2 regions of the Rhizobium sp. P28RR-XV genome follow, and region 2 is predicted to be linked to the other one. Evidence: predicted binding sites of a transcription regulator. Region 2 holds the regulator's gene; the other holds the start of a gene.
What was found. The regulator HrcA, encoded in region 2, represses chaperone genes, less so after heat shock. The targets are predictions, from matches to a motif close to GTTAGCACTCNCNNNNNGNGAGTGCTAAC.

Region 1: a site for HrcA is predicted at 4,626-4,654, ahead of groES (co-chaperone GroES). Genes of this name have one in related genera too.

Annotation. Positions count from the first base shown of each region.
Region 1 covers NZ_JABAIG010000014.1:80,958-87,337, reverse strand. The annotation lists gene HGP12_RS26750 (hypothetical protein) at 1-390, opposite strand, end outside; gene HGP12_RS26745 (hypothetical protein) at 387-596, opposite strand; gene HGP12_RS26740 (DUF1488 domain-containing protein) at 667-930, opposite strand; gene HGP12_RS26735 (hypothetical protein) at 1,136-1,399, opposite strand; gene HGP12_RS33835 (hypothetical protein) at 1,412-1,708, opposite strand; gene HGP12_RS33830 (beta-1,6-N-acetylglucosaminyltransferase) at 1,734-2,318, opposite strand; gene groL (chaperonin GroEL) at 2,590-4,212, opposite strand; gene groES (co-chaperone GroES) at 4,277-4,573, opposite strand; partial or broken gene HGP12_RS26715 (recombinase family protein) at 4,867-5,222, shown strand; gene HGP12_RS26710 (AAA family ATPase) at 5,172-5,621, opposite strand.
Region 2 covers NZ_JABAIG010000011.1:113,345-138,752, reverse strand. The annotation lists gene gcvA (transcriptional regulator GcvA) at 1-306, opposite strand, end outside; gene HGP12_RS23580 (DMT family transporter) at 463-1,386, shown strand; gene hemW (radical SAM family heme chaperone HemW) at 1,443-2,618, opposite strand; gene rdgB (RdgB/HAM1 family non-canonical purine NTP pyrophosphatase) at 2,655-3,299, opposite strand; gene HGP12_RS23565 (VOC family protein) at 3,311-3,727, opposite strand; gene rph (ribonuclease PH) at 3,937-4,653, opposite strand; gene hrcA (heat-inducible transcriptional repressor HrcA) at 4,825-5,913, shown strand; gene HGP12_RS23550 (GFA family protein) at 5,937-6,371, opposite strand; gene grpE (nucleotide exchange factor GrpE) at 6,587-7,228, shown strand; gene ptsN (PTS IIA-like nitrogen regulatory protein PtsN) at 7,319-7,783, opposite strand; gene hpf (ribosome hibernation-promoting factor, HPF/YfiA family) at 7,872-8,447, opposite strand; gene rpoN (RNA polymerase factor sigma-54) at 8,697-10,256, opposite strand; gene lptB (LPS export ABC transporter ATP-binding protein) at 10,452-11,240, opposite strand; gene HGP12_RS23520 (LptA/OstA family protein) at 11,278-11,931, opposite strand; gene lptC (LPS export ABC transporter periplasmic protein LptC) at 11,928-12,614, opposite strand; gene sppA (signal peptide peptidase SppA) at 12,937-13,893, shown strand; gene HGP12_RS23505 (integration host factor subunit beta) at 13,920-14,225, shown strand; gene HGP12_RS23500 (LapA family protein) at 14,407-14,739, shown strand; gene HGP12_RS23495 (GNAT family N-acetyltransferase) at 14,731-15,189, opposite strand; gene HGP12_RS23490 (carbon monoxide dehydrogenase subunit G) at 15,226-15,678, opposite strand; gene HGP12_RS23485 (class I SAM-dependent methyltransferase) at 15,791-16,906, shown strand; gene HGP12_RS23480 (TrmH family RNA methyltransferase) at 16,903-17,754, shown strand; gene lspA (signal peptidase II) at 17,764-18,282, shown strand; gene HGP12_RS23470 (hybrid sensor histidine kinase/response regulator) at 18,338-20,650, shown strand; gene HGP12_RS23465 (GNAT family N-acetyltransferase) at 20,858-21,736, shown strand; gene HGP12_RS23460 (adenylate/guanylate cyclase domain-containing protein) at 21,743-23,152, opposite strand; gene HGP12_RS23455 (NADP-dependent malic enzyme) at 23,221-25,408, opposite strand, start outside.

The DNA.
Region 1 (6,380 bases), on a different contig from region 2:
GCCAGCCATATGGAATGCACCGGGTCCGCCGTCCCTGATAAGCTCAACACCGTTTCTGGTGATCTTTATCGTTCCGATATGAAGTTCACTCAGAGCAGCGTGCTTACCGATGATGGAATCAATGACGTCATCCACCAGAAGCGACAATAAGGCATTCTTTGCCTTTTGCTGTATTTCCCGGCGCTCCGCGTCTGCCCGGTCCGACGCCTGTCGCAGTGCAAGCTCTCTTTGAACCCGAGCTTCTCTGACCGTCGCCGAAATGCGCGCTCTCAGGTTTGGCGAAGTCCCATCGGTCGTTTTGATGGGGAGCGTTGTAACCCGCAATCCTGCTCCATCTGAAGCTTCAGGAATATGCGCCATGGCCAGACCTTCCAGAATGGAGGATTTCATGATTGTCTGCTCTTGGCAGCCGAAATCCTGAACTCGGGCGCAGGAAGTCGCGCCTCCGCAAGCATTGCCTCCTGCGTCGCTGAGGCACCCAGCTTAAGAAAGAGCCGTTCGGCCTCCTTGTCACTCAACCGGTATTTTCTGGCGAACTCGTAAACGGCTGCTCGCGGTCCGTCCAAACGTGGCTGCTCCGCTTCAAACTTCATCATAACAAATTTTCCTCATGGCTTGAAACGGTTGTGGATTGAAATACTGGCGCAGAGCGGGACGCGGCCGGCATCATTTGAGATCACCGGCCGTCAGCGTATAACTGGATCGGCGATTACGCTCATAGACCCTGATCGCCGCCTTCTGAATTTCCGGGCGAGACCTGTCGAAGGCATTGAGGTAATCCGCCTCCGCATCCCCACTAGTCGCCTTTTCCAATAAGGCGGCGGCTTCAATCAGGAAACGCACCTCGAACATGCCGTCATAGCCATGAAAGCGTACCGTCCGTTTCACGTCGTCGAAACTGCGGCTTTTGTTTGGAAATTGAAGGGTCATATTTTTATCCGAAATGAATGGGCCGGAATCGGCAGCGCGTTGCGTTCCAACCAAACCAGCCCGCTGTCTGACCGGCCTGGTTTACGAAAACGCAGATTTCTGAAGTGATGGGCTGCCAGGTGCTCAATCGAACTAGCGCACACAAAGGCAGGCTGGTCCAACGTTAAATATTGAATCTCAGGCCCAAAGCAAGCCATCGCCCGATCTACATCGACGACATGTCGTCGAGCAGGTTTTGCGACAGTTCGGCGATCGCCACCTCTGCTTCCTCCAGCGTCCAGCCAACGCTTTCGGCGCGTCTTGCAAGATCTGCCAGCACCGGCGTCAGATTGCCGCCGGCCGCGTTCACAATGTCGTCCGGCTTCAGCCCCTTGGCCAACTCAAGAAAGACCTCCTCAACGGCTTCCTGACAACCGATATCTCTGTCGGGATAACCTCCGGACTGCCGCGGTTTGTTCAATACCAACATATGGCGCTCATCTCACGCTGCGGTTCCCTTGAGGGTAAATGGCAAGGGTGCAATGACCGGCACGGCGCGCGACCCGTCAACACCGGTGACGGCCTGTTTGGCGAGATGCCGCTCCAAGACCAGGAGAATCTCGCCGTCAACCGTCTGATCGAATTTTCGGGCAAAGAGATTGGAGCTTGCTTTGAGGACAGCAGCATCTGACTGCTGATACGTCCGGGGACGCAGCTTGATGTCACCATCGGCAACCCAGTCAATCATCCGCAAGTCATCGCTGGTGATCTTGCTTTCGATTACGCAGTTCATCATCACCGTCTGGAAGAACCCTCGTCGGCGATCAAAGTGTTTTCGTAAAATGCCTTATAGCGGTCGACGCTCGGGTCACGGCAGACGAACTCGCAGAAGCCCTGGTGACGATCATCCACTGATTGCCGATATAGGGGGTGGGGTCAGTCAGAAACGGCCTTGAATGCGCCGTGCGCTGAATGCTCTGCTCCAACTCGATCACATACTCGCTGACGCGGTGCATTGTGTCAGGGCGATCCTGATCTTGGTCCAGAACCTTGATGAATTCGCGATCGAGGTTGGCATTGAGGTAAGCCATGATCTGCTTTTGAGGTTTTAGCGGAAGGTCCTGACCGCTCAGGTTGATGAAGTGGCCCCATTCACCCATTTCCAGCAGCCGTTCCATGCCGCGCAACTCGGCGTCCACCAGACTGTAGCCGCCCCAGATGGCCTTTTCGCTTCTGATCATCTCCACGTTTGCATAGGGAAGCAGGAAGTCCCGGATTTCGGTTTCGAGATCGGCCCCTGAGTTCTTGTCGACATGGACGACGTAATGGTTCTGGTCGTTATAGATCGCCCTGAACAGGCGCTTGAATTGGTCAGGATAGCGGTGAACGAGGACCAAATAACCAATCACGCGCTGGCTCCACCAGATACAGGCGTTTCAGGGCATGGGGCGGAACAAGACATCATAACTTTGATCCTTTCAGAATAGAGCGGGGCAGCGAACAGCAAGGCTGATCGGCCGACATCTTCTTTGGTTCGGGAGTATGGGCGCAAACGCATCAACTAGAGGCCGAGGCAACCCCAGACAATAAAATATAAGTGTCGTCTCATGATGCCTGAGGGCTCCGATCGCTCGGAGTCCTCTGTCGCAAATCACCCACGAGCTTCCCGGAGGAAGCCTATTACATCATGCCGCCCATGTCAGACATGCCGCCAGGAGCATCCTTCTTCGGAAGGTCAGCAATCATCGCTTCCGTCGTCACCAGCAGGCCGGCAACCGACGCCGCGTTCTGCAGGGCGGTTCGGACCACCTTGACAGGATCGACAATGCCCATGGCGATCATGTCGCCATATTCGGATGTCTGGGCATTGTAACCGAAATTGTCGGTGTTGCTTTCCAGGATCTTGCCGACAACGATCGAGCCCTCGTCACCGGCATTTTCGGCAATCTGGCGAACCAGCGACTGCAGAGCCTTGCGGATGATGCTGACGCCGGCATTCTGGTCGTCGTTCTCGCCCTTAATATCGAGAACGATGGAAGCGCGCAGCAAGGCGGTTCCGCCGCCGGGAACGATGCCTTCTTCGACAGCGGCACGGGTCGCGTTGAGAGCGTCGTCGATACGGTCCTTCTTTTCCTTGACTTCGATTTCCGTCGAACCGCCAACGCGGATGACGGCAACACCGCCAGCGAGCTTGGCAAGACGTTCCTGCAGCTTTTCACGGTCGTAATCAGAAGAGGTTTCTTCGATCTGAGCCTTGATCTGCGCTACGCGGCCTTCGATGTCGGACTTGGCGCCAGCGCCGTCGACGATCGTGGTGTTTTCCTTGGAGATCGAAACCTTCTTGGTACGGCCGAGCATGTCGAGGGTAACGGACTCGAGCTTGATGCCGAGGTCTTCGGAGATGACAGTGCCGCCCGTCAGGATGGCGATGTCTTCCAGCATGGCCTTGCGGCGATCGCCGAAGCCCGGAGCCTTAACGGCAGCGATCTTCAGGCCACCGCGCAGCTTATTGACGACGAGGGTTGCAAGAGCTTCGCCTTCGACGTCTTCAGCGATGATCAGGAGCGGCTTGCCGGTCTGAACGACGGCTTCGAGAACCGGGAGCATCGCCTGCAGGTTGGAGAGCTTCTTCTCGTGCAGGAGGATGAAGGCGTCTTCGAGGTCGGCGATCATCTTTTCCGGGTTGGTCACGAAATAGGGGCTGAGGTAGCCACGGTCGAACTGCATGCCTTCGACGACTTCGAGTTCGGTTTCGGCCGTCTTGGCTTCCTCGATGGTGATCACACCCTCGTTGCCAACCTTCTGCATCGCATCGGCGATGTACTGCCCGATTTCCTTCTCGCCATTGGCCGAAATGGTGCCGACCTGGGTGATCTCTTCCGATGTATTGATCTTCTTCGCCTTCGCCAGTAGGTCCCTGACCACGGCCGCGACGGCGAGATCGATGCCGCGCTTCAGGTCCATCGGGTTCATGCCGGCTGCAACGGCCTTGCTGCCTTCGCGAACGATGGCCTGGGCGAGAACGGTTGCGGTCGTCGTGCCGTCGCCGGCGATGTCGTTGGTCTTCGAAGCAACTTCGCGGACCATCTGCGCGCCCATGTTTTCGAACTTGTCTTCGAGTTCGATTTCCTTGGCGACGGCGACGCCGTCCTTGGTGATGCGTGGCGCGCCATAGGATTTGTCGATCACCACATTGCGGCCTTTCGGACCGAGCGTGACCTTCACTGCGTCAGCGAGGATATCGACACCGCGCAGCAGCTGTTCGCGCGCATCACGGCCGAATTTGATTTGTTTGGCAGACATGGAAAACTCCCGGGCTGATCGCCCAATGGTCGTCATGAAAGGGAAACAACGATGTAGCCGACGATCAGGCGATAACGCCCATGACGTCGGCTTCCTTCATGATCAGCAGATCTTCACCGTTGAACTTGATCTCGGTGCCGGACCATTTGCCGAACAGGATGCGATCACCTGCCTTGACATCGAGAGGCACTACCTTGCCGCTCTCGTCACGCAAACCGGAACCGACGGCGACGATTTCGCCTTCCTGCGGTTTTTCCTTGGCCGCATCGGGAATGATGATCCCGCCCTTGGTCTTGGCTTCAGCCTCGATACGGCGCACGACAACGCGGTCGTGCAACGGCCGGAAAACGGTATTCATCATTTTGGTGTTCCTCGACGAGAACACGGCCCAATGGCCGATCTCGATATAACTTCTTAGCAGTCTTACGTTGTGAGTGCTAGCGATCATTCTGGTTTTGGTAGTGCCGATGTCGGCGCGGCAAGATGATCGTTGATGGCAAGGACGGAACTCGCGTCGAGTGTCCCAGTTCTCAGCTTCTCCTCCGTGGGCGCGTCCGCCGCGGGGTTCGAACGACTACAGAACAAGTTCACAAAGGTTCCTTTTCTCAGACGTTCATTATCTGTACAAACAGCTTCAAAAACGAGCCAGAACTGATGCCGCAGGTTGCAAACGCCAGCTCGCCTGCCCCGCCGCAGCGATTGATGGGATACGCCCGGGTCTCGACGGACGATCAGCTGAACGACGCCCAGGTCGATGAGTTCGCGCCGCCGGCTGCCACCGCATCCACCAGGAGCATGGGTCCGGTATATCCCGGGCAAGACTAGTGCTGACGAAACTGCTGAAGGATCTCACCGCCGGCGACGTGCTCGTCGTCGTTCGTCTCAACGGTCTGGCCCGATCGGTCAGCCATCTGCTGCAGGTGATTGCAGACCTCGAAGGGCGTGGGGCGCATTTCCGCTCACTGCGCGATCCGATCGACACATCGACGCCACAAGGCATGTTCTCGCTGCTGGCGCCGTCGGATAATTGTATCCGTTGGGATGTCGTGTCCGCCGTCAGCAACTCGAAACTGGACTCGCTCGTCGTTTCGTTCGGGCTTGTCGAGCGCCACAAAAAGAATGCTGACGTGGAAGCCCGCAGCCTTCGCTCGCTCCATGACGCCCAATGAATGCTGGCTGCTCAGAGTCGTTTCGAACGTGAAGTCCTCCTTCGCGTCGATCAGTTCGTTGATCCGATCGATCGCGAGTCGACCAGTCTTCACCTGTCGTGCGCTACCTTCCAAATCAGCAGGCAACGCTTTTGCGATTTCATCAGCGTTGACGAACTCACCTGGAGGCTGAAGCTTTTCGTATATGGAGGATTTGCCGGAGCCATTCGGTCCCGCGAGGATCGTGCAAAACGGCTTCACGATGCAATGTTAGCCCGCAGCCTTTTTCTTACGCTGCTGACGAGCCTTTGTGATTGTTCTGGCTCTGATACTAGGACGCTTGACCTGGTCACTTTCATCCCATGACGGTTTCATACCGATTTTCTCGCCGCGCCTCTCGGCGTCGAGACCAATGCGGTGTACCCTCACCCAGTGTTTATCAAGCAATTCCAAAAGCATGTAGGAGTCCATCGCTATCCGTCGGACTATCTTAGCAGAATTTTCCGAGATATACACGGCTGGATTTCTGGACCAAAGATTTGGTTGCCGGAACGAATCCGAGCTTATTGCTCAACGAAAATTCCAGCTCTTTATCTTGAGCGTGTCGATGTGAAGATCGGCGATGTAAATATATCTCGGCCTCACTGTGCGCTTGGGGCTCTCTTGGATCAGGCCACTCCATAGGTGAAATGATCCGCGCGGGTACCGGTCGTCGAAGGCTACCTTCGCGGAATATGGGGTGCTGAGGGCAGCATTCACGAACTTGCGGATGTCCTCGTGGTAGATCATGAAGTCGCATTGACGGTTATCGTACCTCTTACGCCTCGTTCAATAAGCCTTCAATGGTTTCGACACTCGGTTGGGCTTCAGTTCCGAAGCGATGCCAAAGTCTCTTAATTCCGGCCGATCGTAGGCCGTTGGCTGCAGCCACATCGAGGCCTTGCCATTGCTGCTATTAGCGGGATTGCTCCGATGGCAAAGCGCTTCACCTCATCCAAGTCATGATGCAGCAAACAGGGT
Region 2 (25,408 bases):
GCCGGCGGTACAGGTGACGGTCAGCACCGTATCCTTCGAGCGCATTGTCAGCGTCGCGGTCGCCTCGCGAATGAGGCGGAAGGCTGTGCGCATGGTCGCGAAATATTCCGCGCCGTCGCTCGTCAATGCGAGGCTGCGCGTCCGCCGCTCGAAAAGACGCACGCCGAGTGCGCTTTCGAGATCGCGGATCTGCAGGCTGACGGCTCCCGGCGTCACATGCAGTTCGTTCGCCGCCAGCGTCATGCTGAGATGCCGGGCGGACGCTTCGAAGGCGCGGAGCGCCGAAAGGGATGGCAATTGATCCATGATGATTGAGTTCAGCTAAATCATGATCCGAGAAAGACTCGTTTGCTCAAGCCTCGATACCGCGAGTATTATTGCGATAATACGGATGGTTAGCAATCATGTCGAGACCATCAATCGACAAGTAAAACTCAATTGGAACATGCTGGAGATAATCTCATGCTGCAGAAAACCATGGGCGCAGTCGAATGGAGCATGTTGGTGGGCCTATCCATCCTTTGGGGCGGCTCCTTCCTGTTCAACGGCATTCTGGTGCATGAACTGCCGCCCTTTACCATCGTTGCCGCGCGTGTCGCGCTCGCCGCCATTGCCTTGCATGTCATTGTACGTGCAACCGGACATTCCATGCCGAGAGACCGTGAAACTTGGCTCGCCTTCTTCGGCATGGGCTTCCTCAACAATGTCATCCCATTCCTGCTGATCGTCTGGGGCCAGACTCATATTGCCAGCGGCCTCGCCTCGATCCTCAATGCCACCACGCCGCTCTTTGCTGTCGTCGTCGCCCATTTCCTGACCGAGGATGAGAAGATGACCGGCAATCGCCTGATCGGGGTCATCGTCGGCTTTGCCGGCGTCGCCCTGATGATCGGCCCTTCGGTGCTTGCAAGCCTAGGCTCTAACGTGCTGGCGCAGCTTGCCGTGCTGGGTGCCGCCTTCAGCTACTCGCTGGCCGGCATATTCGGGCGTCGTTTCCGCCGCATGGGGCTGGCGCCCATCATTCCGGCCGCCGGTCAGGTCACCGGCTCGGCCATATTGCTTCTGCCGATCGCGCTCTTTGTCGACCGCCCCTGGACGCTCGCAATTCCATCGACCGAAATCTGGCTGGCGCTCGCCGGCCTGGCGCTCCTGTCGACCGCCATCGCCTATGTATTGTTCTTCCGCATCCTCGCGGCCGCCGGCGCCACCAACCTGATGCTGGTGACTTTCCTCATTCCCGTCAGTGCCATCCTGCTCGGCGCGCTTGTCCTCGGCGAGAGCCTGCAGCCGAAGCATTTCATCGGCATGGCACTGATCGCGGTCGGCCTTGCGGCAATCGATGGGCGCCTGCTTACCCTCCCCTTGAGGAGGAGGGTCGGCACGTAGTGCCGGGTGGGGTGATCTCGGCAAGCGTTGAGACCACTCATTCAAAAGGGACGTAACTAGCAAGCGAGATCGGCGACCACCGAATCGAGAACCAGCATTCCCGCCGGTGTGCAGCGCAGGCGGGAATTGCCGATCCGCTCGATGAAGCCGTGTTCCAGTAAAAACGCCTCGCGCTGCGGATCGGGATCGCGGCCGGAAAGTTGCTGCCAGCGGGCGAGATCGACGCCCTCCCTGAGCCGCAGGCCCATCAGCAGCAATTCGTCGGCCTGTTCGTCGAACCCAAGCATTTCCTGATCGATCATGCCGTGGCCGTCGCGCTCGACCATCTCAAGCCAGCTCTCCGGTTTGCGCTCGGTCGCCGTCGCCAGCTTCTGTGGTCCGCGGGTCAAGCGGCCATGGGCGCCGGGACCGATCCCGGCATAGTCGCCATAGCGCCAATAGGTGAGATTGTGCCTGCTCTCGGCGCCCGGACGGGCATGATTGGAGACCTCGTAGGCCGGCATGCCCTCGCGCTCGGTGATCTCCTGTGTCGCCTCGTAGAGCAGCGCCGATTGATCTCCGTCCGGCACGATCAATTTGCCGGCCTTGTGGAGGCCATAGAAGGGCGTCCCTTCTTCGATGGTCAATTGATAGAGTGAGAGGTGATCGACCGCGTAGGACATCGCCTCCTTCAGCTCGCGCTCCCATTCCTCGACGGTCTGGTTCGGGCGGGCATAGATGAGATCGAAGGACATGCGCGGAAAAATCTCGCGCGCCAACTTGATCGCCTTCAGCGCATCCTCGACATTGTGCAGACGGCCCAGGAATTTCAGGTCGCGGTCGTTCAGTGCCTGCACGCCCATCGACACGCGATTGACGCCGGCGGCGCGATAGCCGCGAAAGCGCTCCGCTTCGACGCTCGACGGATTGGCTTCCATGGTGATCTCGATACCATCGGGCACGTGCCAGGCCTTGGCGATGCCCTCCAGGATCGCGGCAACGGTTTCCGGCTTCATCAGCGAAGGCGTGCCGCCGCCGAGGAAGACGCTGGTGACCGTCTTCGGGCCGCTGATCATCCGCATCGTCGCCATTTCCTTCAGGAAGGCGGCCGCGAAGCGCTCCTGATCCACAGGCTGGTGGCGGACATGGCTATTGAAATCGCAGTAGGGACACTTGGCCGCGCAGAAGGGCCAATGCACATAGACGCCGAAACCGGGTTCACCGGTATCGGGCAGTAATTGCGCCCCGCGCATCAGGTCCTGTGTGTCCACGATTTCCACGGGGTTAGCTTACGCCTCCAGGCAGGTTTCGACAAAGGTCTTGAAAGCGCGGGCGCGATGCGACAGTGCATGCTGATCGCCATGCTTCCAGCCATGTTTCTGGTCGCTGCTCATCTCGCCGAATGTGGTCTCGTATCCCTGCGGCTGGAAGATCGGATCGTAGCCGAAGCCCTGCGTGCCGCGCGGCGGCCAGACGACGTTGCCTTCCACTTCGCCGCGGAAAAGCTCGGTATGCCCATCAGGCCAGGCAAGGCAAAGTACGCTGACGAAACGCGCCGTACGGCTCTCCGGCGATGTGGCACCGACCTTCTCGAGTGCGGTCTCGACTTTTTGCATCGCCATGGCGAAGTCGCGCGTGCCGTCAGGCCTTTCCCCCCAGTTGGCCGTATAGACGCCGGGATCGCCGCCGAGTGCATCGATGACCAGGCCGGAATCGTCCGAGAGCGCCGGCAGACCGGAAGCATTGGCGGAGGCAAGCGCCTTGATCGTCGCATTTTCCTCGAAGGTGGTGCCTGTCTCGTCCGGTTCGATGAAGTTGAGATCGGCGGCGGATTTGGCGGTAAAGCCGAGCGGGCCGATGAGATCGCGAATTTCCTGGATCTTGCCGGCATTGTGGCTGGCGACGACGATGGTCTTGGTATCGAGCTTGCGCATGTGCTGTCCTGTCATAGCCCCCAGATGCGGGGTTCGGCGCATTCCAGGCTGTTGCCGGCCGGATCGCGGAAATAGATCGAACGGCCGCCATTCGGCCAGTGGAAATCGGCTTCGATATCGACACCGGCCGCTTGCAGCTTTCGCGTCATCGCTTCGATCTCGTCGTTGTCGAGGCGGAAACAAACGTGCCCGTGCCCCTTGGTGCCATGCGGCGGCACGGGCAGGGCGCCCGGCTCATGCGGCTTGACGGTCTCTTCGCTATTGAAAATGAGCAGCACGCCCGGCCCGCAGCGATAGAAAACGTGGCGATTGCCGCCACGCGAAATCTTCTGCAGTCCGAGTATGCCGCCATAGAAAGCTTCGGCGGCATCGAGATCGTCCGCGTAAAGCGCGGTTTCCAATATGCCTACGAGTATCGCCTTGCTCAACCGATTAGCCCCTCACCCTAACCCTCTCCCCGCAGGCGGGGAGACGACCTCAATCTCGATCGTCCTCCGATTCCCGCATGATGAAGAGAGGTGACGGAAGGTGCGTCTTGCCTCTTCTCGCCGCCGAGACGGGAAGGAGGTGGCCGCCCTTCGATAAACTCAGGGGCCGGATGAAGGGCAAGCTGCACGCTCCACATTCGTTGATATCCTCAGGCGATGGCCTGCTTCTGCAGCTCCACCAGTTCGGCGATGCCGGTCTTGGCAAGATGCATCAGAGTGGCGAATTCTTCTTCGCTGAAGGGCGCGCCCTCGGCGGTTCCCTGGATCTCGACGATGCCGCCCTTGCCCGTCATGACGAAATTGGCGTCGGTTTCGGCCGAGGAATCCTCGAGATAGTCGAGGTCGATGACAGGTTGACCGGCGAAGATGCCGCAGGAGATGGCGGCGATGTGATCCTTCAGCACACGCTCGACCTTCACCATGTTGCGGCTTTCCATCCACTTCAGGCAGTCGTAAAGCGCGATCCAGCCGCCGGTGATCGACGCCGTGCGCGTGCCGCCATCCGCCTGGATGACGTCGCAGTCGACGGTGATCTGACGTTCGCCCAGTTCCTTGAGATCGACGACGGCGCGTAGCGACCGGCCGATGAGGCGCTGGATTTCCTGCGTGCGGCCGCCCTGCTTGCCGGCAGCGGCTTCGCGCTTCATGCGCTCGCCGGTCGCGCGCGGCAGCATGCCGTATTCGGCCGTGACCCAGCCCTTGCCGCTGTTGCGCAGCCATGGCGGCGTCTTGTCTTCCAGGCTTGCCGTGCAGAGCACATGCGTATCGCCGAACTTGACCAGGCACGAGCCTTCCGCATGCTTGGAAAAATTGCGCTCGAACGACACCTTACGCATCTGGTCGGTTTTTCTGCCTGAAGGCCGCATTCCACTCTCCTGAATGTTCGTTGACCGCTTCTACGACCCACAGGCCGCTTTTGCAAAGGAAAAGCAGGTTGCGACGCCCGTCTGCATTCCCAGTCGCATTTTCCCTTTTGCCATTGCTAACTGAATGATTATATTTTGCATAAGGCTCAACGGAATGGATTTGACAGCGAAATGGTATTCACGACATCATCGGTCTCGGATGTCATTGCCGCACTGGACGAACGCTCCAAGGAAATCTTCCGTCGCATCGTCGAAGGCTATCTGGAAAACGGCGAACCCCTTGGTTCGCGCAATCTGTCTCGCCTGTTGCCCATGTCCCTGTCGCCGGCCTCGGTGCGCAATGTCATGAGCGATCTGGAAGAGCTCGGGCTCATCTATTCGCCGCATGTGAGCGCCGGCCGGTTGCCGACGCAGGTGGGGCTGCGCTTCTTCGTCGATGCCTTCATGCAGGTCGGCGATCTCTCCGCCGAGGATCGGGCCAACATCGACCGGCAGGTGCGCGGCAGCAATCGCGATCAGCCGATGGAATCGATGATGTCGGAGGCAAGCCGGGTGCTGTCGGGCATTTCGCGCGGCGCCGGCCTAGTGATCACCGCCAAGAGCGACCCGGTGCTCAAGCATGTGGAGTTCATTCGGCTTGAACCGACCAAGGCGCTTGCCGTGCTCGTCGGCGATCACGATCAGGTCGAAAACCGCATCATCGAACTGCCGGCCGGCACGACGTCATCGCAACTGACGGAAGCTGCCAACTTCCTCAATGCGCATATGACCGGCCAGACGCTGCCGGAATTGCGGCGGCAATTGCAGAGCCTCAAGCAGAGCGTGCGCCAGGAGCTGGACAGCCTGTCCCATCAGCTGGTCGAGCGCGGCATTGCCGTCTGGTCCGGTGGCGATGACGATGGCAAGCCGACGCAGCTCATCGTGCGAGGGCATTCCAATCTGCTCGCCGAGATCGGCGGCGTCGAGGATCTGGATCGTCTGCGCCTTCTTTTCGACGACCTCGAAAAGAAGGACAGCCTTATCGAGATCCTCAACCTCGCCGAAAGCGGGCCGGGCGTGCGCATCTTCATCGGCTCGGAAAACAAGCTCTTTTCGCTGTCCGGCTCCTCGCTGATCGTTGCGCCCTATCGCGACGACGACGATCGTATCGTCGGCGCGGTCGGCGTCATCGGTCCGACGCGGCTGAACTATGCCCGCATCGTGCCCATGGTCGATTATACGGCGCAACTGATTTCGCGGCTGACGCGGCCAGGGATTTGACGAGACGGATCTGACGGCGGCGCTCAATCGGGAAGCAGCATTCCCGATCCGCCCATCTCAGCCGGAACGTCCTTCTGCTTCGGCAGCCCGTCGCTCAGGTGCAGCACCGTCGTTTCATAATTGACGTGCAGTGCCGGCTGGAAATCGAGGCCGGGCAGGACGCCGGCGTAGACATCGGTTACGCCCCACGGCGGATGTTCGGTCAGCAGATGACCGCCGCAGACCGTGCACCACTTGCGCACGCTCTTCTCGGTTTTCTGGTAGCTGCCGATCTTGTCCGCACCCCTGGTGACGTGAACGGCCTGCGGCGGCCAGAGCGAAAAGGCATTGACCGGTCCCGCCGACCATTCGCGGCAGGAGTCGCAATGACAGTAGCCCATTGCCATTGGCTCGCCGTCGACTGCAATTTCCACTGCCCCACAGAAACACTTGCCTGAAAGGGATTTGCCATTAGACATTGATCTCACCCCACGCTGTGCTCAGCTGCGTTTCAACATACCACCGGGGAGGAGGGCTGAACAGTCGATGTCTCGAACGGCATTCAGGGGCGGGGGAGCACATTGCTGTCGACACATAGCTGCGAATTGGCTGTTCTTCTCGACAAAGCCTTGATTTTTTCCGGCCAAACCTCGATATCGGGCACATCCAAAGACCAAGCAATTCGGAGACCGTCATGACCGACGAAACAACAAAAACCGGACCTGACGCCACGGCGGCCGACACGTCAGCGGATTTCGCGCAGGACGCAGCCGAAGCCGTTGATGCGGCCGAGCCGTCTCAGCCGGATCCGGTTGAGCTGCTGAAGGCCGAGAACGGCGAACTGCGTGATCGCTATCTGCGCCTCGCTGCCGAGATGGACAACCTGCGTCGCCGCACCGAGCGCGATGTAAAGGATGCAAAGTCCTATTCCGTGGCAAGCTTCGCCCGCGACATGCTTTCGGTGGCGGACAATCTGCGCCGTACGCTGGATGCCATTCCGGCTGAAGCACGCGCCGGCGGTGATGCCGGCCTGCAGACGCTGATCGAAGGTGTTGAGATGACCGAGCGTTCCATGCTCTCTGCTCTCGAGCGCCATGGCGTGCGCCAGCTGGAGCCGGTCGGGCAGAAGTTCGACCCCAATTTCCACCAGGCAATGTTCGAAGTGCCCAATCCCGAGGTACCGAACAACACCGTCGTTCAGGTCGTGCAGGCCGGTTTCGCCATCGGCGACCGCGTTCTGCGCCCGGCCATGGTCGGCGTCGCCAAGGGTGGCCCGAAGATCGTGGAAAATGCCGAGCAGGGCGCCAACAGTCCGCTGGATGAAAAAGACGCCTGATTCTTTTCAGGCACTGGCAAATGAAAAGAGCCGGATGATGTCAGATCATCCGGCTCTTATTTTGGCCTTGGTCCGATGCGACGCAGGGCGTCACGCGGCGTTGGACGCCTGCTCCTCGTTGAGGAAGGCGTAGATGGCTGAGGCGGATTCGGTGGCGCGGAGCTTCGCGACGAGATCCTGGTCCCGCAGAACGCGGGCAATGCGCGACAACGCCTTCAGGTGGTCTGCACCTGCGCCTTCCGGCGCAAGCAGCAAAAAGACGAGATCGACGGGCTGGTCGTCCAGAGCCTCGAAATCGACAGGCGCCTCAAGGCGCGCGAAAATGCCGGCGATGGACTTGATGCTGGCAAGCTTGCCATGCGGAATGGCGATGCCGTTGCCGACTCCGGTGGAGCCCAGGCGCTCGCGCTGCAGCACAACGTCGAAAATTTCGCGCTCCGGCAATCCGGTCAGCTTGGAGGCTTTGGCGGCCAGCTCCTGAAGCAGTTGTTTTTTGGAATTTGCCTTCAAGGCGGGGATGATCGCATCTTGCTGTAGCAAATCTGCCAATGCCATTCTCTTTATCCTTCGTGTCGCCGAGAGCCGATGACGGGCAAGCGGCGGCCAGCTGCGATGATGCGCAGCCGCCGCTTATCTTCTATTCTCAGCCTTTAATATTGGCGGCGTCGATCCAGCCAATGTTACCGTCCTGTCGGCGGTAGACGATGTTCAAGTGTTCGTTGCCGGGGCTGCGGAAAAGCAGCAGCGGCTCGTCGGTCATGTCGAGTGCCATCACGGCAGTCGCCACCGACATGGTCTTCAATTGCTTCGTGCTCTCTGCGACGATCGCCGGCGCGAAATCGGCAGCAATCTCCTCGTCGTCATCCGGAACGCCATCCATGACGGTATAGGCGACTTCCGCCTGTCCGTTGACATGATTGCCGGCCTGATGGTCCTTGAGTTTGCGTTTGTAGCGGCGCAGGCGCTTCTCGATGCGCTCGGACGCTGCATCGAAAGCAAGCTGCGGGTCCATAGCTTCACCGGCAGCATGCAGCACGACCCCGCTATCGAGATGAAGCTTGCAATCGGCCGCAAAGCGCGAACTGGACTTATGTACAGTTACCTGACCCGAATACCCCCCGTCGAAGTATTTGGTCACGGCCATACCGATCTGGTCCTCGATCCGCTGCCGGAAGGAGTCACCAATTTCCATATGTTTACCGGAGACACGCACACTCATGGAGTTTCCCTTCTTGTAGTGGTTATTGCGCGTACCAGTTTACGCCAAGCCTCAAGCTCATCCAAGCACTTCACGCAGTCAAAGGCAAATTGCGTATATCGACCGCCTTTGGGATGGTGGGGATAAGTTTCATGGTCTGCTGTCCTGCAGCGATTGCGGCGGGCTTCTAGCCCCGCCGCATGCGAAAGTCAACTGCATCTTAACGGACTGTTAGGAGATATGCATCCTGTGGTTGACGGTCGGCGGTCGTCAGAAACCGGAAACTTTGGCCAGTGCCCGCTTCTCCCGGCGTCGTTGAACGGAGGAGGGGATGTTCATGGCCTCCCGGTACTTTGCAACCGTGCGGCGAGCAAGCTCTATCCCGCCCTTCTTCAGCGTATCGACGATATCGTCGTCGGACAGCACCGCATCCGGGCTCTCGTTCGTGATCATCAGGCGGATCTTGTGGCGCACGGCTTCGGCGGAATGGCTGTCGCCGCCCTCGACGGCGCTGATCGAAACCGTGAAGAAATATTTGAGCTCGAACAGCCCGCGCGGCGTCAGCATGTACTTGTTAGAGGTCACGCGGCTGACCGTAGACTCGTGCATCTTGATGGCGTCGGCTACGGTCTTCAGGTTGAGCGGCCTCAGATGATCGACGCCGTGCAAGAGGAATGCGTCCTGCTGCCGCACGATCTCGCTTGCCACCTTCATGATCGTCTTGGCGCGCTGGTCGAGGCTGCGGGTCAGCCAGTTGGCATTCTGCAGGCATTCCGACAGGAAGGCGTGATCCTGCCCGGTCTTGGAAACGCAGGCGAAGTAGGATTGGTTCACCAGCACGCGCGGCAGCGCATCGGGGTTGAGCTCCACCAGCCAGCTGCCGTCGGCCGAAGAGCGCACGACGATATCGGGCATGATCGCCTCGGATATGTCGGTCTCGAAGCAGCTGCCGGGCTTGGGGTTCAGCTGGCGGATTTCCGCCATCATGTCGAGCAGGTCTTCCTCATCGACGCCGCAGAGCCGTTTCATCGAAGCAAAATCGCGCCTCGCGAGCAGTTCCAGGTTCTGGACGAGGCGTTCCATCGCCGGGTCGAAGCGATCCTTCTGCCGGAGCTGGATTGCCAGGCATTCGCTGAGAGAGCGGGCGAAGACGCCGGGCGGATCGAGTTGCTGCAGGGCCTCCAGCACGCGCTCCACATCTTTCGGGGTAGCGCCGAAGCGCCCCGCCGTTTCCCCGAGATCGGCGCGGAGGTAGCCGGCGTCGTCAAGCTGGTCGACGAGATGCTGGGCGATCAGCCGGTCGCCCACGGCGGGCAGCGAAAAGGGGATCTGTTCGTTGAGATGATCGCGCAACGACACCTGGCCGGCGACGAAGTCGTCGAGGTCGTAGCTTTCGCCGGCCTCGCCACCAGGCATGGATTTCCACTGGCTCAGCAGCTCCGGCGCATCGGCGCGCTGCGGCGGGCCATCATCCGGAAAGACATCGTTGAAATTGGTATCGAGTTCGTCGCTCAGCCGCTTGGCGTTGCCTGTATTGTCGTTTTCGTACCAGTCGCTCGCAAGGTCGCCGGCACCGCCTTCGAAGCCATCTTCTCCGCGCGGTTCTTCCTGGGCTTCGAAAGGATCGTCCTTGGGTTCGCGTTCGCCGTTGCTGCCCAGATCTTCGTCATTTGACGCAAATTCCAGCAGCGGATTTTTCTCGACCTCCTGGGCGATGAACTGGCTCAGCTCGAAATGGGTCATCTGCAGCAACTGAATGGATTGCATCAGTTGCGGAGTCATCACCAGGCTCTGGCTTTGGCGCAGGAAAAGATTGGCCGATAATGCCATGGCGGACGCGGGACTCCCCTTGAACTCCTCGGGATTCCGCGTCTTCGATTAATAAAATCTTCGCGAAATTCCAACTGGCCCAAAAATTGCTTTTTTATGGGATTTGGTCAAGTGGAACTGTGAAGCGAAAGTAAATTTACGGGGCGCGCCGGCGCCCGGTAATATTAGTGCGTGAAGGAATTGAATTTCAGCCTATCAGAGGCTGAAATTATCACCAAGATAAAGCTTGCGTACTTCAGGATTGCTGACGATGTCGTTCGCCCTGCCGTGTGTCAGCACCTCACCCGCATGGATGATATAGGCGCGGTCTATCAGGCCGAGCGTTTCGCGGACATTGTGGTCAGTGATCAACACGCCGATGCCGCGCGCCGTCAGGTGGTGCACCAGGTTTTGGATGTCGGCGACCGAAATCGGGTCGACGCCGGCGAAAGGCTCGTCGAGGAGCATGAAGGTTGGATCGGTCGCCAATGCGCGGGCAATTTCCAGTCGCCGCCGCTCACCGCCCGAAAGCGCGATCGCCGGCACCGTGCGCAGATTGCGAATGTGGAATTCCTCCAGCAGTTCGTCGATCTTGCGCTCCCGCTTCGTCTTGTCCTTTTCATGGACCTCGAGCACGGCGCGGATGTTTTGCTCCACCGTCAGGCCGCGAAAGATCGAAGCTTCCTGCGGCAGGTAGCCAACGCCGAGCCGCGCGCGGCGGTACATCGGCATCGACGTGACATTGTTGCCGTCGATCTCGATCGTACCCTCATCGACCGGCACCAGACCGGTGATCATGTAGAAACAGGTCGTCTTGCCAGCGCCGTTCGGCCCGAGCAGGCCAACGGCTTCGCCGCGCCGTACCACCAGCGAAACGCCATTGACGACGCGCCGCCTACCGTAGGTTTTGGTGAGGCCGCGCGCTATCAGGGTGCCCTTATAGCGTGCTTTGTCCGCGGCCGGTGCGCCCGATGCCGCGGAAGACGGCCCGGGCACGCCGGGCAAAGTGGAAGTGGTCGATGTGGTCACGGGAGGGCCGGTATCAATTTTTCTTTTGTTGCTGCTGCTGCACTTGCTGCGACTTCGGATCGAGCTGGATCTGAACGCGGCCTCCGCAGGAATCCAGCTGTGCTTCGCCCGTCGCCATGTGCACGGTGAGCTGGCAGCCGGTGAAAACGTTCGGGCCGTCGGTCAAAACCACTTTCTTGCCCTTGAGGATAGCAAGCTGGTTGGCCATGTCGAAGGAGCCGTCCTCCGCCGTTGCCGTCTGCGTGCCGGAAACGAGGTAAACCTTGTCGGTGACCAGAATATGGTCGATGTTGGCATCGCCTGACACCAGCGACTGGTTCTGCTCCTTGGCGACCTTGGCGACGGGATTGTCAGCCTGCTTGGCATCTGTCGGCTGCTTCTTCTTGTAGAAGACCGTCATCTTGCCAGCCTGCATGGTCGTGGTGCCCTGAACGACCTTGACGTTGCCGGTGAACACGGCCTGGCTTTCCTGGTCGTGGATTTCCAGCTTGTCGCTTTCGATCTGGATCGGCTGATCGCTGGAAAGGGCAAGGCCCGGCATGGAGCTGGTCGTCGACTGCGCACCTGCCTCTGCTGCTGCGAAGAAGGCGAGCGCGCTGAAAGCGCCAAGAAGGCCCGCTTTGCGCAGGCCGGAGTTGAAAATTGAGTTTGGCCAATACTTTATCATGAACCGCCCGGCTTCTGTTCGCTAGCTGAATTGTGGAGTGCGGACGGTTCGATATGCATCTGAACCTGTCCGTCGAATTCGATTACGCTCCCCTTATCCGTCATCTTGAGCGAACGCGCAACAACCGACATGCCGCCTCGCTGGATTGCAACCTGATCCTGGCTGGACAGGTCGCCCTTCTTGACATCGAGGAACGCGGTCTTGAACTCCGCGCGCAGGCCATTGTCCATCTGGACGACGAAGGGCTCCGTCAGCTTCAGCGTGTCGGCCTGGCGATCGAAATCCGCGCTCTGGGCCGTCACGTGGGCGATCACGTCGGTATTGACCGGCATGGATGCCTTGATGGTCTTGAGCGTGATCATGTTCGGGTTCTTGATATCCTGCAGCGCTTTCTCCGCGAGCAGGGAATAATTGATGCCGTCCTTGTTGCGGCCGGCGATGGCGGGACGCTCCATGACCACCTTGCCGTCCTCGATCCTGGCACCCTCGATCTGTATGTCCGCCGGCAAATAAGCGCGGATCAACGAGACGGTGATGAAGATGAGCGAGACGATGAGGGCGGCAAGCGGCAGCAATACCCTCAGCCGCTTCACGCGCGCAGAGTGGAAGATTGCGTCCTTATACACATTCCGTTCCGGCACCGGGCGGATTGCCTCGCCGGGGGTCTCGATCGTATTGAGCATGCAACAGGTCCGTCTTTTTTGATCCGGGAACCGCATTCACGCTATGCGAGGCTGCGCTAAAAAGCCCATCGGATCGTTTCGCATTATTGCACTGGCTTGCCAATATGGATTTTTTCCCGCAGCCGACGAATTTCGGCAGAAAAATATCCCGTTGGCCCGTTTCATCAGGTCGGGCAATGTCCTATCTGATGAACAGCAGAGCGGCCGCCCGCCGACGACATCGAGAACGGGAAACGCTTTTCTCTGAGGATTGTGCCCGTTTCAAGGTGTCATTATCCGGTTGGCAGTGCATTCGATTTGTTGCAGGGAGAAATAAGGCGTGATGGACAGTTCTGCAATCGCGGATCGGCGACAATTGCGCCGCAAGGTTGGTTTTTGGCGCGTTGTTGCCGTTTTGCTCCTTATTGGGCTCGGCTTCGCGCTCTATCGCTTCGTTGCCGGAGACCTCCCCGACAGCCGCGGTCCGCAAATAGCCCGTGTCAAGATTTCCGGGCTCATCCAGGACGATCCGGAACTCCTGGAACGGCTGAAGAAGATCCGCGACAATGACCAGGTCAAGGCGCTGATCGTCTCGATTTCGTCGACCGGCGGGACCACCTATGGCGGCGAGCGCATCTTCAAGGCGATCCGCGCCGTCGCCGCCAAGAAGCCCGTCGTATCGGACATTCGCACGGTTGCCGCCTCGGCCGGCTACATGATCGCGACCGCCGGCGACGATATCGTTGCCGGCGATACCTCGATCACCGGGTCGATCGGCGTCATCTTCCAGTATCCGCAACTCAAGGATCTGTTCGACAAGCTCGGCGTTTCTCTCGACGAAATCAAGTCGGCGCCGCTGAAAGCCGAGCCGTCGCCCTTTCATCCGGCAAGCGAGGAGGCCAAGAGCATGATCCGCAGCATGGTCATGGACAGCTATGGCTGGTTTGTGGACCTCGTGGCGGATCGTCGCAAGCTGCCGCGTGAAGACGTATTGAAGCTTGCCGACGGCAGCATCTTCACCGGCCGGCAGGCGCTGCAGAACAAGCTGATCGATACGCTCGGCGGCGAAGACGAAATTCTTGCCTATCTCGAGACGCGCAAGGTCAAGAAGGACCTGCCGATCGTCGATTGGAAGCCGGAAGACAAAACTTCGTCCTTCTTTTGGCCGGGTGCCGCTTCCTGGTTGCTAAATCGTCTCGGTTATGATGATTTTATTAAAGGAGAGAGTCTCCAGAAAATCATGACCGATAAGTTGTTTCTTGACGGCCTGCTTTCTGTTTGGCAGGGTGCAGCCAATTGATAAATCAATGATTTAAGGGGATAGCTGTGATCAAGTCGGAACTGGTGCAGATTGTTGCCGCCCGCAACCCGCATCTCTATCACCGCGACGTCGAAAATATTGTCAATGCCGTCTTGGATGAGATCACCGATGCGCTCGCCGCGGGAAACCGGGTTGAACTTCGCGGCTTCGGCGCTTTTTCCGTCAAGAACCGGCCTTCGCGCTCCGGTCGCAACCCGCGCACGGGCGACACGGTTTTCGTCGAGGAAAAATGGGTCCCTTTCTTCAAGACTGGCAAGGAGCTGCGCGAGCGCCTGAATCCGGGCGCCGGCGACGACGAAGACGACAACTGATCGGCCCGATCGCGCCGAGCTCTCCCGAAAATGCCGTGCCCGAAAATCTTGCGATGGAATGCCGTTGGACATGATTGTGCCGCGACGCGGTGGCACTTGAATTCAGCCGCCTCTTTTCTATTCTGCGGCTGGAGGCGTCATGGGTGTGGGCATCCATGACTGCGGATAAAGGAGCAGCGCAATGGCCAAAAAGATCGTCAATCTGCTGATATTGCTGCCGCTCGGCATCATCCTCGTAATATTCTGCGTTGCCAACAGGCAAACCGTGACGCTGGCTCTCAACCCGTTCAGGCCAGACGATCAGGTTCTGTCGCTGAATGCTCCTCTGTTCGTGCTGATGTTTGTCGCTCTGATCCTCGGCATGGTCGTCGGAGCAGCGGTTACCTGGTTCAATCAGGGAAAACACCGCAAGCGTGCCCGCAACCAGTCTCGGGAGGCGGTACGCTGGCAGGCAGAGGCCGACAAGCATCGCACGCGAGCGGAAGAAATCGCCGGCCAGCTTCCGTCAAAATGACGGGCTGCCGTCAAGCCGCATCTCTTTATAGTCGCCCTCGGGCGACGCGCCGTCGCCAATGATCTCGAAGCCGATTTTTCGATAGAAGGTCATGGCGTGCGTGTTTTTGACCAGGCACTTCAGCCGATAGCGGCGCGCTGGCCAATCCGGCAGGGCGGTGAGCAGGGCCTTGCCGGCACCGCGTCCCTGGAAAGCCGGCAGGATATAGAGCATATGGATGAAGTCGTCCGGCTCCCACACAGCGGCAAAGCCTGCAACCATGCCATCCTTGTCTTCGCAGACGAATAGGCGCTCGCCGTTCGTATGAACGGCGAAATCCTCGAGGCTGAAGCGGCCGGGATCGACCCATCGGAATGTCCCGCGGCGGACGTGGAGATAGATCTCCGCGAGGGTTTGCATGTCTTGTTCGCGTGCCGGCCGGACAGCCCACGTCTCGGATTTCGATGTCATGATCGTTTATATGGGCGCCAAATATGCCCACGGCAATCAGGCGTTGGCCTGACCGTTGATCGCAGCGGTGAAATCGGCAAAAAATTGCTGAGCAAGCTTCTTGGCGCTGGAATCGACCAGTCGTGAGCCGAGCTGGGCGATCTTGCCGCCGACCTGCGCCTTCGCCTCATATTGCAGGATCGTCTCGTTGCCGTCCTGCTTGAGGACGACGTCGGCGCCGCCCTTGGCGAAACCGGCGATGCCGCCCTTTCCCTCGCCCGATATCGTGTAGCTTTCCGGCGCATTGATGTTGGAAAGCTTGACCTCGCCATTGAAGGAGGCGGAAACCGGGCCGATCTTCAGCTTCACGGTCGCTGTCAGCTCCGTCGGAGAAATCCTCTCCAGGCTTTGACAGCCCGGAATACATTGCTTGAGGATTTCCGGATCGTTCAACGCCGCCCACACCGCGTCCCTGGGTGCTGCGATCCGCTCCTCGCCGGTCATGTCCATGCGCAATCCTCCCAATGTGACATTTTGTGCATGGATCATCGCAGATCGGAAAGCGCTTTGCCAAGTGGCGGTCAGATGCTATTTGCACGAACATATCAATTTTGAGACAAGCATGGTGAAACACAGGGAAAGCCGCCCCGGCCATAAGGCCGCCGGCGGTCTTGGGGCAAGACCCCGGCGCGACATGTCCGGCAAACCGCCGGCAAAGCCCGCGCATGCTTCAAAGCCAGCCAAGCCTTCACGCGATCACGGCGAGCGGGTGACAGAGCCGCGCGATGTGGCGCCCGAGCGCCCGCTGATGACGCGAAGCGGCGAGCGACCGGCCGAACGTGTGCCGGTTATCCTCGAGTCGCTGGGTGCCGGGGATTTTCACCTCATCGACAGCGGCAATGGGCTGAAGCTCGAGCAGTACGGTCCCTACCGCATCGTCCGGCCGGAAGCACAGGCACTGTGGCCGCCGTCGCTTGCCCCGCATGTCTGGGACAATGCCGACGCCATCTTCACCGGCGATACGGATGAGGACGGCATGGGCCGGTGGCGTTTCCAGCGCGAAGCGCTCGGCGAGACCTGGCCGCTGCAATTGCTCGGCGTCGATTTTCTCGGCCGCTTCACCGCCTTCCGCCATGTCGGCGTCTTCCCGGAGCAGATCGTGCACTGGGCCTGGATGAAGGAACAGGTCGAGGCGGCGAAACGGCCGCTCAAGGTCCTGAATCTCTTCGGTTATACCGGTGTCGCGTCGCTGGTGGCGGCTGCGGCGGGCGCGGAAGTGACCCACGTCGACGCCTCGAAGAAGGCGATCGGCTGGGCGCGTGAAAACCAGGCCTTGGGCCGCATGGAAAAGCTGCCGATCCGCTGGATCTGCGAGGATGCGATGAAATTCATCCTGCGCGAGGAGCGGCGCGGCAGCAAATACGACATCATCTTGACCGACCCGCCCAAGTTCGGCCGCGGCCCGAATGGCGAGGTCTGGCATCTGTTCGAGCATTTGCCGCTGATGCTCGATGTCTGCCGCGAGATCCTGTCGCCGAAGGCGCTCGGCCTCGTGCTGACGGCCTATTCCATCCGCGCCAGCTTCTATTCGATCCACGAGCTGATGCGCGAAACGATGCGCGGCGCCGGCGGTGCCGTCGAATCCGGCGAGCTCGTCATTCGCGAGGCAGGCCCTGACGGGCGCACGCCGGGCCGGGCGCTTTCCACCTCTCTCTTCAGCCGCTGGGTGCCGAAATGAACCAGGATTTCCGTAACGACGGCCCGCGCAAGGTCGGACAGGTCAAGGAGGTTACCTCGCTTGCCAATCCGATCGTCAAGGATATCAAGGCGCTGACGGTCAAGAAGTCCCGCGAGGAAAGCGGCGCGTTCCTGGCCGAGGGCCTGAAGCTCGTCATCGACGCGCTCGAGCTCGGCTGGACGATCCGCACGCTGGTCTATGCCAAGGCCGCCAAGGGCAAGCCTCTCGTCGAACAGGTGGCCGCCAAGACGGTCGCGGCCGGCGGGCTGGTGCTGGAGGTCAGCGAAAAGGTCATCGGCTCGATCACCCGCCGCGACAATCCGCAGATGGTAGTCGGCGTCTTCGAGCAGCGCTGGCAGCAGCTTCGGGACGTCAAGCCGAAGGCCGGCGAAACCTGGGTAGCGCTCGACCGCGTCCGCGATCCCGGCAATCTCGGCACGATCATCCGCACCGCCGATGCGGCCGGCGCTTCCGGCGTCATCCTCGTCGGTGAGACGACCGATCCCTTTTCGCTGGAAACCGTACGCGCCACCATGGGCTCGGTCTTCGCCGTTCCTGTCGTCAAGGCGACACCGGAAGATTTCCTGGCCTGGAAAAAGAAGGCTGAGGTTTCCGTTGTTGCCACCCATCTGGCTGGCGCGGTGGACTATCGTACCATCGATTACAAGAAGAAGCCCGTCGTCATCCTGATGGGCAACGAGCAGTCCGGCCTGCCGGATGCCCTGGCGAAAGAGGCCGATGCGCTTGCCCGCATCCCGCAGGCCGGCCGCGCCGACAGCCTCAATCTGGCGGTTGCGACGGCGGTCATGCTGTTCGAGGCCCGCCGCCATATCCTGACACTTAACTAGCGAGACCCGATGACCGAAAGCGAGACCCACGGACAGTCGACCGCGAAGCCGGCCCTGTTTTCACGGCCCCTGCCCATCCTGATCTTCATCGTGGTTGCGGTCGTCCTCGACCAGGCCATCAAGATCATGGTCGATCACTGGCTGCCGCTGCAGGAGATGGTGCCGGTCATTCCGATGCTGGCGCTCTACCGCACCTACAATCTCGGCGTCGCGTTCTCCATGCTCTCAGGCATGGACGGCTGGTTCATCGTCGGTATGCGGCTCGTCATCGTCGCCTTCGTGCTGTGGCTCTGGTGGCGCACGCCCGATCATCGCTGGCTTGCCCATTTGGGCTTTGCCCTGATCATTGCCGGGGCGCTCGGCAATCTGATCGACCGCTTTCTCTATGGCCATGTGATCGACTATATCCTCTTCCACACGCAGACATGGTCTTTTGCGGTGTTCAATCTCGCCGACAGTTTCATCACCGTCGGGGCGGGCTGCGTCATTCTCGATGAGCTTTTGATGCCGAAAAAGCCGAAAACCTAAAATTCTAGCGAATCCCTGAAGGCATCGGGAAGGTTGCATGTGTTAGCCAGATTGCATGAGCACTCTGGCAAATCTGCGGGAAAAGCTTGCCGCAGCCGAAATCCGCGGCCATGCGGGACCGATCGAAGGACCGGCCGAGAGCGAGCTGTCGCCTGCGAAACCGATCGAGCCATCGCAGGATGCACTCCGCCAGCCGCCATCGCCGGCAAAGGCATGGTGGCTGGAAGGCCATTGGCTGAATGGCGGTGGTCTCGTGACCGGCGCCGCTCTTCTTGCGATCGGCTTTGCCGGCGGTCCGCTGACGCTCGCAGGCGTTCTTGGCCTTGTTGCCCTTGTCCTTGCCGCCGTTGGCATTTTCAATGCCCGCACTGCATCGCAAAAGCCTGCAATTGTCGCAGCCGATTTCAGCGAAAGCGAACACGACCGTCTTTGGGAACACAGGGAAAGCACCAGCCTGCTTGCCACCGTCCACGATGCGCTTGGCGACATCGCAGTCACGCGCAGCATCGATCGCCGGATTCTGCACGCCAACGCCACCTTCCGCAAACTGACCGGCAAGCCGCATCCGGAAGGCTTGACGCTGGAAGAGGCCGGCCTCGTATTCCGTGCCGTCACCGACGCAAAACATCAGGACGCGGAAATCGCCACACCCGAGGGCCGACGCATCTTTGCTTGGCACGATGTCATGTTTCGCGACCCGACGACCGGGCAATTGTGCATACAGAGCATCGCGCGCGACGTGACGGAAGAGCGGCAGATCGCCCGCCTGCGCGAGGATGCGCGGCTGAAGGCCGAATATAACAGCGCGGCCAAGTCTCGGCTTCTGGCCACCGTCAGCCATGAGATCCGCACGCCGCTGTCGGGCATTCTCGGCATGAACCATCTGCTTGCCCAGACGCCGTTGAACTTGGAACAGGCAAATTACCTGACGGGCATTCGCCAATCGGGTCATGCGCTGGTGCAATTGGTCGAAGACCTGCTTGATTTCTCCACGATCGAGGTCGGCCGCTTCCAGTTGCATCCGCGCAAGGAGGCTTTGCGCCCGCTGCTGGAAGGCGTCATCGAGATGCTCGCCCATCGAGCCCATGAAAAGGGCATCGAAATCGCTGCGAGCGTTGCGGCCAAGGTCCCCGAGAGCATGGAATTCGATCCGGCCCGTCTGCGCCAGATCCTGTTCAACGTCATCGGCAACGCCGTGAAGTTCACCCAGGCCGGTGGCGTGCTTGTCCGTGTCGATCTCCGGGAACAGGATTTGACGATATCGGTGCGGGATAGCGGCCCCGGCATGACCGAGGAAGAACAGGCGCGTGTCTTCGGCGAGTTCGAACAGGCCGGCACGATCGTGGAAAAAAGCGCCGGCACCGGCCTGGGCCTGGCCATTTCCGCCCGCATCCTGCGCGAATTCGGCGGCAGGCTCAGCGTCGCCAGCGAGCGCGGCAAGGGCAGCGAGTTCATCATTTCCTTTCCGGTCGGCCTGGATGCCGGGGAGAGCGGACATGAGTGGCGCGACATCATGCTCAAGGGATCGCGCGTGCTGCTGCTGGCACCCGAAGGGGCCGCAAGCGAGGCAATCACGCAAACCATCCGGACCCTTGGCGGCCATTGCAGGCTGATCGACGCCGGCGACATGGACGATCTCCTTCGCTCGTTTCCGATGGGCGAGGAGGGGATATGGACGGATCTCGTTGTCGACCACCGCATGGCGCCCTGGTACTTCAGTGAGGGAACTGCGATTGCCGTGCCAGGCCTGCGCAAGATCTTCCTGGTCAATCCGGAGGAGCGCAACACCCATCCGCTCGATCTCTTCGATGCCTGGCTCATCCGGCCGCTGCGCGAGCAGTCGCTGATCGATGTGCTGAGGGGCCGCATGCGGGGCATGGAAAAGCGCGATGCCTTTATCGAAGCGGTCTCCGAGATCGGCATAACGACACCGGAGGCGGAAGATCGCACGCTGGATATCCTGCTTGGCGAGGATGATCCGGTCAATGCGATGCTGGTGCGGGCCATGCTCTCCAAGGCAGGCCACAGGGTTCGCCTCGTCGAGGATTTCGACGGCCTTCGCGTTCGCGTCGAAAACGTCGAGGCGCGGCCGGAGGTGTTGGTGACCGATCTCAATATGCCCGGCGGCTCGGGTGCCGCCGTGCTCGCGCAATTGCGGGCCTACGAGCGTCGGCACGGTTTGCCGCCGCTTCCGATCGTCGTATTGACCGCGGACAGCCGCGATTCGGTCCGCCGTCAGGCTTTGCTGGCCGGGGCCGATGCCGTGATCGTCAAGCCGGTCGATCCTGAAAAGCTGTCGGCAACGCTGCAGGGCTTGTCGAGGTCGGTTTTCGAGCGCGCCCAGACATCATCGCGCGTCTTCGGATAAAGCTTACGAAAGCCGGCTCATCAATGCTCGACAGCGGCCGGCAATATGGCTCAACCTAAGGCAATTGCCGTTGCTAAGTTGGGGACGGTGCCTCCATTCCAAAATTGAAATGGGCACACTTCTTGCTTTTAGGAATGCTGCGTGTCACTTTCCTGTCGCACGAATTTGGTTTATGGCGCTATATCGGCCCGCAGGGGGAGAATCGCCATGTCCATCGAAATCTTGAATCGCGAAGCTCAGGGCGAAATGGTTCAGTCTTCAAAGGCAACGGTTGAACCGGTTGCCAGCGATGTGCTCGGACGCATCGGAAATTTAGAAACGCGCCTTGCCCGCACGGCGCGTGAAATCGATGCCGCTCAGGCCGTCCGCTATCGCGTTTTCGTCGAGGAGATGAACGCGCAACTGCCGGCCGACGCCATGCGTCGTCAGCGCGACGTCGACAGCTGGGACGCCATTTGCGACCACCTTCTGGTGTTGGACCGTTCGATCGAGGGCGATTCGGAAGATCAGATCGTAGGCACCTATCGCCTGCTGCGCCAGGAAGTAGCCATGGCCAATGGCGGCTTCTATTCCTCTTCGGAATTCGACATCGACGCGCTGCTTGCGCGCCATGCGGACAAACGCTTCATGGAGCTCGGCCGCTCCTGCGTACTGCCGGCATATCGCAACAAGCGCACGGTCGAGCTGCTGTGGCAGGGCAATTGGGCCTATGCGCTGAAGCATGGCATGGGCGCGATGATCGGTTGCGCCTCTTTCCCGGGCGTCCTTCCTGAGCAGCATGCGCTGGCTTTGTCCTTCCTTTATCACAATGTTGTCGCCAAGGACGAATGGACTGTCGGCGCTTTGCCGTCGCTTGCCCGCAACATGGACTTGATGCCGGTCGAAGCCGTCAATCCAAAGAAGGCGCTGATGGCGCTGCCGCCGCTGATCAAGGGTTATCTGCGCCTCGGCGCGATGGTCGGTTCGAACGCGGTGGTCGATCAGGCCTTCAATACAACCGACGTGCTGATCGTCCTGCCGATCGCCAGCATCTCGGATCGCTACGTGAATTACTACGGCGCGGACGCCGGCCGCTTCGCGAGCTGATAGGTATTAAGGGATAGCAAAGATATCGATCGCATCCGTGATGCCGCGAAGCGCGACATGATGCGATTGCGGCTTTACGCCTCGCATTGTCAGCAATTCGGCGGCGCGGGCATTCTCCAGCACCGCACCCGTGGCAAATATCTCGCTCGACGTCGCCAGATGCTGCACGCGCGAGGCGATATTGACCGTTTGTCCGAAATAATCCTGCCGCTCGTTCAGGCTGACCGCAATGCACGGTCCCTCGTGGATGCCGATCTTCAGAAGGAGGTCGTCGTTGCCGCGTTCCCTGTTGAGGCTGGACATGGCCTCGCGCATCCGCATCGCCGCGGCGAGCGCCCGGTCTGGCGTCGGGAAAGTGGCCATGACCGCGTCGCCGATGGTCTTGACGACCGCACCGGCCTCCGCGCCCACGATTTCGTGCAGGATGCTGAAATGTGTCTTGACCAGATCGAAGGCCGCCAGATCGCCGACCCTCTCATAGAGCTCCGTCGAACCGCGCAGATCGGTGAAGAGAAAGGTGAGGCTCGCGATTTTCAGCCGCTGGTTGATGTCGATCGTGTCAGTCCGGTATATGTCCCGGAAGGTCTGGTTGGAGAGCAGCCGCTTGGCGGTCAGGAATGGCCGGCGTTGGCCGAGCAGCGTGTGAAGTGCGTCGTTGGCGATGCACACCGACGGCAGGGTGCGGACCTCCGTATGGTTTTCTATGACGATGCGCAGCGGGCCGGGTCGAAGCCCGATCGTGTCGTGGTGCCGATGCATGCGATCGAAGACGAGCGATATGCTCTGCCGCTCCCTGGTTGGTTCGCCCTTTATGTCGAGGAACTGCGCGCTATGGGTAACCGGTTCAAAAATAATGACGAATTCGGCTGGCAGCTGCAGCGATACGACAGCCTTTTCCCCCGCCGGCAGCTCCAGGGCTTCCAACAGGAATTCGTCGACCTTTTCCTCATAGCCGTCCTCCGGAAGGTCGACGCCCGAACTCCAGTATATCTGGCGAAAATATTCATGAGGCGGCAAATCATGCGGATTGTGGGCGCCGATGTGGCGCAAGCGCGGGCTGACGGTGAAGGTGACTTCGACCATCTCGTCGAGCGTCGGCTCGTAGCCGGCTGCGCACAAGGTACAGCTGTAGGTTTCGCTCTGGACCGACTTCAGCGATGTATTGGCATCCAGCACGCCGCCGCATCCGGGACACAGCACATTCCAGGACATCTCGAACAGGCCAAGGCGCGCGGCATGGAGAAAGGCACTGATGGTTTGTTCTTCGTCGAAGCCATGTTCACCGGCAAAGGCGAGCGCATTCATGCGGTTGAGCTTGCGGTCGGGCGCCTCAAGGACCATCCGCTCGATTGCGTCGACGATATCCGGCCGCGCTGAATGGCGCAGCACTTCGAATAGGGGCTGAGCTTCAGTCATCCCCTATTCTACACCTATTTCAGAGGGCAGCCATCATCTTTGTTCGGCTGCCCCACCAGTGGCAAAAGTCACGTGCCCGCGCCATAGGCTGCGATTGCAGCCATGTTGACGATGTCGGAATCCTTGGCACCCATGGAAGTGATCTGCACCGGCTTGTCGAGGCCGACGAGCAACGGCCCGATCACCGTGGAGCCGCCGAGTTCCTGCAGCATCTTGGTGGAGATCGCCGCCGAATGGAACGCGGGCATGACGAGCACATTTGCCGGCCCGGAAAGCCGCGAGAAGGGATAGAGGCTCTCCATGATCTTGCGGTCCAGCGCCACGTCGGCGGACATTTCGCCGTCGAATTCGAAGTTCACATGGCGATGATCGAGGATGCTGACAGCTTCGCGCACCCGCTCGGAGCGCTCGCCCGAGGGATGGCCGAAGGTGGAATAGGCGAGCATGGCGACACGCGGCTCATAGCCCATGCGACGGGCAAAGCCGGCTGCTTCCTCGGCGATATCGGCGAGCTCCACGGCCGTCGGCATATCGTGCACCGCGGTATCGGCGACGAAGACGGTGCGGCCGCGGGCGAGCACGATCGATATGCCGATCACCCGGTGCCCCGGCTTGGCGTCGATGCAGCGGCGCACGTCGCCGAGCGCCGTCGAATAGTTGCGCGTCACGCCGGTTACCATGCCGTCGGCGTCGCCCAGCGCCACCATGCAGGCGGCGAAGTGATTGCGGTCGTTGTGGATCAGGCGCGTCACATCGCGATGCAGGTAGCCCTGGCGCTGCAGCCGGGCATAGAGATAGTCGATATAGGAATCGCCACGCTTGGAAATACGCGCGTTGACGATTTCAAGGCCGGGGCGATTGAGATCGATGCCAGCGCGCTCGGCGGTGGCCTCGATCAGATCCTCGCGGCCGAGCAGGATTGCGGTGCCGAGCCCCTGATTGGCATAGGAAAGGGCGGCACGCATGACCTGTTCTTCTTCCGCCTCGGCAAAGACGATGCGCTTCTGATACCGGCGGACACGCTCGTAGAGCTGAGCGAGCGTCGAGGCGATCGGATCGCGCCGGGCCGAGAGTTCGCGCGCATAGGCCGCCATATCCGATATTTCGCGGCGGGCGACGCCGCTTTCGATCGCCGCCTTGGCGACGGCCACCGGAATTGCCGAGATCAGACGCGGATCGAACGGCACGGGGATGATGTATTGCGCGCCGAAGCGCGGCCTTGCGCCCTGATAGGCGGCGACCACATCATCAGGCACGTCTTCTCGCGCAAGGCTTGCCAACGCGTTGACGGCGGCGATCTTCATCTCGTCATTGATGGTGGTGGCACGCACGTCGAGCGCTCCGCGGAAGATATAGGGAAAGCCGAGGACGTTGTTGACCTGGTTCGGATAGTCCGAGCGTCCGGTCGCCATGATGGCGTCGTCGCGGATGCGGGCGACTTCCTCCGGCGTGATTTCCGGATCGGGATTGGCCATGGCGAAGATGATCGGTCTGTCCGCCAGGGAGCGGATCATGTCTTCGGAAAAGGCATCCTTCTGCGAAAGGCCGAGAACCACGTCGGCACCCGCCATCGCTTCAGCCAGCGTGCGCTTGTCGGTCTTGACGGCATGGGCCGACTTCCACTGATTCATGCCTTCGCTGCGGCCCTGATAGATCACGCCCTTCGTATCGCAAAGGACGATGTTTTCCGGGTTGAAGCCCATGGCCTTGATCAGCTCGATGCAGGCGATGGCTGCAGCGCCGGCGCCGTTGCAGACGAGCTTGGTGTTCTTCAGGTCTCGCCCGGTCAGCTCAAGCGCGTTGATCAGCCCGGCGGCGGCGATGATGGCGGTGCCATGCTGGTCGTCATGGAATACCGGGATGTCCATGAGCTCGCGCAGCCGCTGCTCGATGATGAAGCAGTCCGGCGCCTTGATGTCCTCGAGATTGATGCCGCCGAAAGAGGGGCCGAGATAGCGCACGCAATTGATGAACTCGTCGACATTCTCCGTGTCGATTTCAAGGTCGATCGAATCGACGTCGGCGAAGCGCTTGAAGAGAACCGCCTTGCCTTCCATGACCGGCTTGGAGGCCAGAGCCCCGAGATTGCCGAGGCCGAGAATGGCCGTACCGTTCGAGATGACGGCGACCATGTTGCCGCGCGAGGTATAGTCGTAGGCGGTGGCCGGATCGGCGGCGATCGCCTTCACGGGAACGGCCACTCCGGGCGAATAGGCAAGGGAAAGATCGCGCTGGGTCGCCATCGGCTTGGTCGGG